One region of the Calidifontimicrobium sp. SYSU G02091 genome, then DNA from elsewhere that is predicted to be linked to it. Evidence: predicted binding sites of a transcription regulator. Region 1 holds the regulator's gene; the other holds the start of a gene.
The links. The regulator LexA, encoded in region 1, represses DNA repair genes until DNA is damaged. The targets are predictions, from matches to a motif close to ACTGTATNNNNATACAGT.

Region 1 (3,402 bases):
CGACATCGCCGAGCTCGGCCGCCGGCTGAACCACGTCGCCGCCGAGGTCGCGATGCTCGAGGAGCGCTGGCTCGAGGTCGGCGCCGAGCTCGAGCAGATCACGGCCGGCGGCTGAGTCGCGCGCCCCGGCGCGCGCACGGCGCGGCATTCACGCGGCGCGCAACCGCTCGAGCAGCAGGTCGATGCGCATCTGCCACGGCGTGCGCGCATCGACCGCGCGCGTCGCCGCGTCGATCACCGGCCCGTAGGCGCAGCGCGTCGCGATCGCCACCGCGACGCCGCGCGCGCGTGCGCGCTCGAGCGCGGCCTCGACCTCGGCGTGTACGTCGCCGAAGCCGGTCGCGGCGACGACGAGGCCGTCGACGCCGTCGGTCACCAAGGCGTCGACGACGCGCCCCGACGCCCCGGCGTGGCTCGCGACGACTTCCACGCGCGGCCACGCGGCGACGTCGCGCGCGATCGCGCCCAGCCCCACCGGCGCGCAGGTCGGCACGTCGCGCCAGCGCTGCAGCGCGCCGGCGACGACGGCGCCGACGGGGCCGGCATCGCCGCTGTCGAACGCAGCGAGGCGCCAGCCGTGCACCTTGCGCACGTCGACCGCCGCGTGCACCGTGCCGGCCAGCACGGCCACGACGCCGCACCAGCCGAGCGCGGCGCCGCCGCGTGCCACCGTCACCGCGTCGAGCAGGTTCTGCGGCCCGTCGGCCTGCATCGACGTGGCCGGGCGCATCGCTGCCGTCAGCACCAGCGGCTTGGACGGCGCGAGCACGCGGTGCAGGAAGTACGCCGTTTCCTCGAGCGTGTCGGTGCCGTGCGTGACGACGACGCCGGCCACGTCGTCGCGCGCGAGGTGGTGCGCGCAGCGCTGCGCGAGGCACTGCCACACGGCGTGCGTCATGTCCTTGCTGTTGAGCTGCGCGACCTGCTCGCACTCGAGCGCGAGCCCGGCCAGCGGCGGCACCGCGGCGACGAGCCGCTCGACGCCCAGCTGCGCGGCCTGGTAGCCCACCGCCTCGTCGGCGCTCGCGGCGGTGCCGGCGATCGTGCCGCCGGTGCCCAGGATCACGACTTTTGCGGCATCACTTGGCATCGGAGCGATACATGGATAAAAATACAGTCACTGGATGGATCCACAGACCCGGTCGGCCCTGGCCGGCGCCACCACGATGATCGACGGACCCAAACTCACTGCGCGCCAGCAGCAGATCCTCGAACTGGTGCAAAGCGCGATCGAGCGCACTGGCGCGCCGCCGACGCGCGCCGAGATCGCCGCCGAGCTGGGCTTCCGCTCGGCCAACGCGGCCGAGGAACACCTGCAGGCGCTGGCCCGCAAGGGCGTCATCGAACTGGTGGGTGGCACCTCGCGGGGCATCCGCTTGAAGTCTGACACATTGCGCACGCTGGCCCAGTCGCGCGGTCGGCAGTTCGCGCTGCCGCTGCCGGGCATCGCGCAGCTGACGCTGCCGCTGGTGGGCCGCGTCGCCGCGGGCAGCCCGATCCTCGCGGCCGAGCACATCGACCGCACCTACGTCTTCGAGGCCGGGCTGTTCCCGCGCCGGCCCGACTACCTGCTGCGCGTGCGCGGCATGAGCATGCGCGACGCCGGCATCCTCGACGGCGACCTGCTCGCCGTGCAGAAGGCCAGCGAGGCCAAGAACGGCCAGATCGTCGTTGCGCGGCTCGGTGACGAGGTCACCGTCAAGCGCTTCCGCCGCACCAAGGCCGGCGTCGAGCTGATCCCCGAGAACCCCGAGTTCGAGACCCTCGTCGTGCCGGCGCGCGATGGCGACGTGCCGTTCGCGATCGAAGGCATCGCGGTGGGTCTGCTGCGCAACAACATGCTTACCTGAGCGGGCCCGCCGCAGCCGGGCGACCGAAGACCATGAGGGCGGCCCGTTCGCGCTGTACACGCCGCGCGACGGATGTCGCACTGCGAGCGGCGCGATACTCGTCGCACCCGTAAACGCGGCGCTGCCGTCACGGCCACGCATGGACGATCCGCCTTCGCCATCCCCGTCGACTGCCGTCGACCTGCCGACACTGCGCCGGTGGCTCGGCCGCTCGCGCGACGACGAGGACCTGCTCGCCGTGCGCCACGCGCGCCTGATGGCGGCCACGCTCGGCGAGCCGCCCGACGCGATCGTCGTCGGCGCGCCGTTGCCGCCGCTGTGGCACTGGCTGTACTTCCTCGAGGGGCGGCCGCCGTCCGAGCTCGGCCGCGACGGCCACCCGCGGCGCGGCGACTTCCTGCCGCCGGTGCCGCTGCCGCTGCGGATGTGGGCCGGCGGCGACGTCGAGTTCGTCGCGCCGCTGCCGCTGGGCACGACGGCGCGCAAGCGCTCGACGGTGCACGCCATCGAGCACAAGCGCGGGCGCAGCGGCGACCTCGTCTTCGTCACGGTGCGGCACGAGGTGGTCGCCGGCGAGGTGCTCGCGGTGCGCGAGCTGCACGACATCGTCTACCGGTCGCCCGCGCCGCCGGCCGCACTGCGCGCGCCGGCAGCCGCCCTGCCCGCGCCCGTGCACCGCGAGCCGTTCGCGCCCGACACGACGATGCTGTTCCGCTACTCGGCGCTGACGTTCAACGGTCACCGCATCCACTACGACGTCGACTACTGCCGCACCGTCGAGGGCTACCCGAACCTCGTCGTCCACGGCCCGCTGCTGGCCACCGTGCTCGCCGGCCTCGCGCAGCGGCTCGGGGCGCGTCCACTGCGGCGCTTTCGCTACCGCGCGCTCAACCCCGCGCTGCTCGGCGCGCCGCTCACGCTGTGCGCCGCACCCGTGGCCGACGGCCTCGCGGTGTGGGCCACGCGCGGCGACGGTGCGGTCGCAATGCACGCCAACGCAGCCTTCTGAGCGCGCCGATGTCCGCCCGCAGGGCCCCGGCCGTCACACGGACCGCGCGATGCCTGTGGGCGCTGGCGTGCACCGCGCTGCCGGCTGGCGCCGCCGAAGCCCGCACGACGGTCGAGCTGAGGCTGGCCGGCCGCGCGATGGCGGTGGACGTCTACGCGCCGGCGGGTCGTTCGGCACGCCGGTCGAGCGCGTCGTGCGGATCGGCTTTTCGGCCGGCGCACTGTCGAGCCTGCTCGCGGCGGCCACAGCGGGCGTCGTCGGCTGCGTCGGGCTCGACCCGTTCGACGGCCACTCGGCGCTCGGACTCGGCTTCGCGCCGACGCTGCACACCGAGGCGATCCTGCTGCGGGCCGTCGCGCTGCAACGTGAACGCGGTCGCCGCGCCCGGCTCCATCCGAGATCCCATCCGAGCACGGCAAGCAGGTCTTCCGGCAACGGGGGCCGAGGCCGATCCGCCGGCGGCTTGAGTGCGATGTCACCGGCCGCGACGCACCGCCGGCGCATCGAGCATCGGTACGAGGCCGTCGACATGGACGCGCCCGC
Region 2 (3,402 bases), on a different contig from region 1:
CATCGCGTCGGTTGCGCCGCTTGCAGCGATCTCGCCGTCTGGCGGCGCAATGATGTTCAGGCCAATGGCCGTGAGGTCGCACCAGTTCAAGGAGTGATGCATGGTGTCCTGGCGATTCAGCCGCTGCTCGCTGGCGATCCTGTGCCTCGTGTCGATCACAGTGGCAGCGCAGACCTCCAGCGTCGTGCGTGATGGCGACATTGCGTTGGACTGTCGGAGCATACGGTCGGAGAAGGAGGGCTTGCAGCGCACTGTCGACGCTGGGGTTCGCGAGCCCAGCGAGGTCCAGAATGATCCGAAGGGTGGGACATCCGCGGGTAGTCCACCTCCTGCCGCCTCGGGGTCGTCGGGCATGGGCATTCTGGGCGGCCTCGGAAGTCTCTTTGGAAAGCCAGCAGGCACGGCGTCGACGGCCCCTGGCGGCGCTGCGCCCCAGGAGTCAGCGGTGGACAAGGTCAGGATGGCGCGCGGCCGTATCGAATTCCTGGACAAGCTGGGGCGGGCCAAGGGTTGTCGGGCCGATGACGACGGCTTTGCCGGCACGCCGCTGTCGCAGGCCGAGTTCGCTTCCCTCGCAAGCGCAGCCGGTGGCGCGACCCAGCTGCTCACGGTTGACGCTGTCGACAAAGCGCTGGCGCAGCCGCTTGAACCGCTCGCGCAGCCGCTGAACTTCGAAGGCGAGCTGAAGCTCGCCGGCAAGCGCTTCTATCTGGCGGAGTTCCGCGTGCTGTACGAGGTGAGCGGCGCGGTGACAGCCAGCACCCGCGCCGGCCGCCTGCCCGGGGTGAGTTACGGCGCCACGCATTCGTCGATCAAGTATCAGGTTCCGCGCGTCGACGTGGCGGCGTTGCAGGCCATCACCGACAAGGCCCATGCCGACTTTCTGCAGCGATTGCAGGCGGCAGGCATCGTCCTGGAGCCGGCCGCCGCGTTCGTCGCTCAACATGGGGCGGTCTACCCCACCACGGAGCCGGCCAGCACCGCCGAGGCGCCCGTGTATGAAGAGCAGGACCTGGGCTACACCAAGCGCAAGTACATGGTGTTCGCGCCCAGCGGCATGAAGTTGCATCCGCGCAGCTTCGCCGGCCTGGGCGCCGGCAACATCGGGACACGCATCGACTACGTCAAGAACAAGCTCGAGGCGCTGACGGTCGGCGTCGTCGTGAACTTCGCGGCGCTGGAGTCTTCGGGCTCTGGCTCTTCGATCCTGAATCAGGACGGGGCCAGCACCGCGGCACGACCCGAGATGAGCCTGACGGCGCCGGCCGGCTACGTCGTCGCGCAAGGTCATGCCGATGCCGGGATGCTGCGCATGCCCAAGGCGGCCGTGATCCCGGGCTCGTTCGCCGTGATGCGCGAGGTCGGGGGCTACGACACGCAAAGCGACGCGGCCGTTCGAGGGCTGCAGATGCTCAGCAGCCTGATGGGTGTGGCTGCCAGCAAATCCAAGACAGTGGAGATGGCGATGGAACTTGACGGGCCGGCCACGTCGCGGCTGATCCTGCAGGGTTTGCAGGCATTCAACCAGCAGCTGGTCGACGTGATGCGGAACAGGTGAGGCAGGCGCCACGTTTCCTGCCCGCCTGAACACCGCCGGCCAGTCGCCGCTTGCCAAGGCCAACATCTTTGAGGCGCAGCGCGGCGACCACTGTTCACGCCGTGCGGCTCCTCCGTGGCATCGGCGCGATGGGGGTCGAATGCAATCGTGTCCGACGGAAGATGGCTGATCGCGGGTGATTGGCGCTTGGGCGAAAGCTGTATATATTTACAGTATGCAGCCCGCCATCCCCGCCACGTCGCCCGCCGTCCCCATCCACCTGCACCGCAAAGGCCGCGGCACCGCCTGGGCGATCGCGCACCGCTTCGAGCGTGACGAGCGCGAGGTCTTCGACGATGGCTGGGGCACGCTGCAGCAGATGGCCACCGAGGAGCGGCTGGCGCCGGGCACGGTCGTCATCGAGCAGCACGTGGGCTCGATCCTGTCGGGCAACGACTCGCCCGACATCGGTTTCGACCTGTCGATCAACCCGTACCGCGGCTGCGAGCACGGCTGCATCTACTGCTACGCGCGGCCGACGCACGGCTACCTGAACCTGTCGCCGGGGCTGGACTTCGAGACGCGCATCGTCGCCAAGGTCAACGCCGCGCAGCGGCTGCGCGAGGCGCTGGCGAGCCGCGCCTACGAGCCGTCGCTGATCAACATCGGCTCGGCCACCGACGCCTACCAGCCCGCCGAGCGGCGGCTGCGCATCACGCGCGGCGTGATCGAGGTGCTGGCCGGCTGTGCGCACCCGTTCGCGATCGTCACCAAGTCGGCCGGCGTCGAGCGCGACCTGGACCTGATCGCGCCGATGGCGCACGCGAAGCGCGCGGCGGTCTACGTATCGCTGACCACGCTCGACCCGGCGCTCGCGCGCATCATGGAGCCGCGCGCCGCGTCGCCGCAGCGCCGGCTGCGCACGATCGCGACGCTGGCGCAGGCCGGCGTGCCGGTGGGGGTGAGCGTGTCGCCTGTGATCCCGTTCGTCAACGAGCCCGAGGTCGAGCGCATCCTCGAAGCGGCGGCGGCCGCCGGCGCGCAGGCCGCTTTCAGCATCGTGCTGCGGCTGCCGTGGGAAGTGAACCCGCTGTTCCAGGACTGGCTGCAGCACCACTTCCCCGATCGCGCGGCGCGCGTGATGGCGCGCATCCGCGAGATGCGCGGCGGGCGCGACAACGACGCGCGTTTCGGCACCCGCATGACGGGGCAGGGCGTGTGGGCGCAGCTGCTGCGTCAGCGCGTCGCGAAAGCCGCGGCGCGGCTCGGGCTGAACCGGCAGCGCATCGAGATGGACTTCTCGGGCTTCCGCAAGCCGATGGACGAACCGCCGCGCGACGCGAGGCAGGCGAGCCTGTTCTGAGGTGCGCCGTTCAGGCCAGCGCCGCCGGCGCGGTGGCCGCAGCGGCGGCCGGCAATGGCGTGCGCAGCGCGATGCCGCCGGCCTGGCGGCCGCCCTCGGCGCCCAGCCGCGGCGCGGCAGGCACGCGGCCCACGCACGGGCGCAGTGCGTCGAGCCGGCGCTGCAGCGCGTCGGCCTCGTTGATGTCGTCGCGGTAGCGCTTGAGCGTCATCGCCGCCGTCTCGAGCAGCTTGGGGTTGCGCGTGCGCTCGGTGTGCGCGAGCAGCTCGCGCACCGTGGCGCCGACGTCGCCGGCCACCTTGTGCGCCATCGCCGCCTCGGCCAGCGCGAGCACGCGGGCGTGGCCAGCGCGCACGCGCTCGGCCAGCGGCGGGTGGTGCGCGGCGGCGCGCGCGAGCAGCTCGGTGATGCCCTTGGACGCACAGTGGCGCAGCGCGACGGCGTCGACCCACGCGTCGGCGTCGGGCAGCTCGATCTCGGCCGTGCCCAGGTGCGCCAGCGT

Region 2: MOJ79_RS09325 (PA0069 family radical SAM protein) is a predicted target of LexA. The motif match lies at 1,755-1,772, and genes of this name have one in related genera.

What each region holds. Positions count from the first base shown of each region.
Region 1 covers NZ_JALBGB010000029.1:27,642-31,043, reverse strand. The annotation lists gene MOJ79_RS15370 (ABC-F family ATP-binding cassette domain-containing protein) at 1-115, shown strand, start outside; gene MOJ79_RS15365 (asparaginase) at 149-1,090, opposite strand; gene lexA (transcriptional repressor LexA) at 1,167-1,850, shown strand; gene MOJ79_RS15355 (acyl-CoA dehydrogenase) at 1,990-2,859, shown strand; gene MOJ79_RS15350 (hypothetical protein) at 2,927-3,402, shown strand, end outside.
Region 2 covers NZ_JALBGB010000012.1:32,810-36,211, forward strand. The annotation lists gene MOJ79_RS09320 (hypothetical protein) at 446-1,558, shown strand; gene MOJ79_RS09325 (PA0069 family radical SAM protein) at 1,773-2,900, shown strand; gene MOJ79_RS09330 (response regulator) at 2,911-3,402, opposite strand, start outside.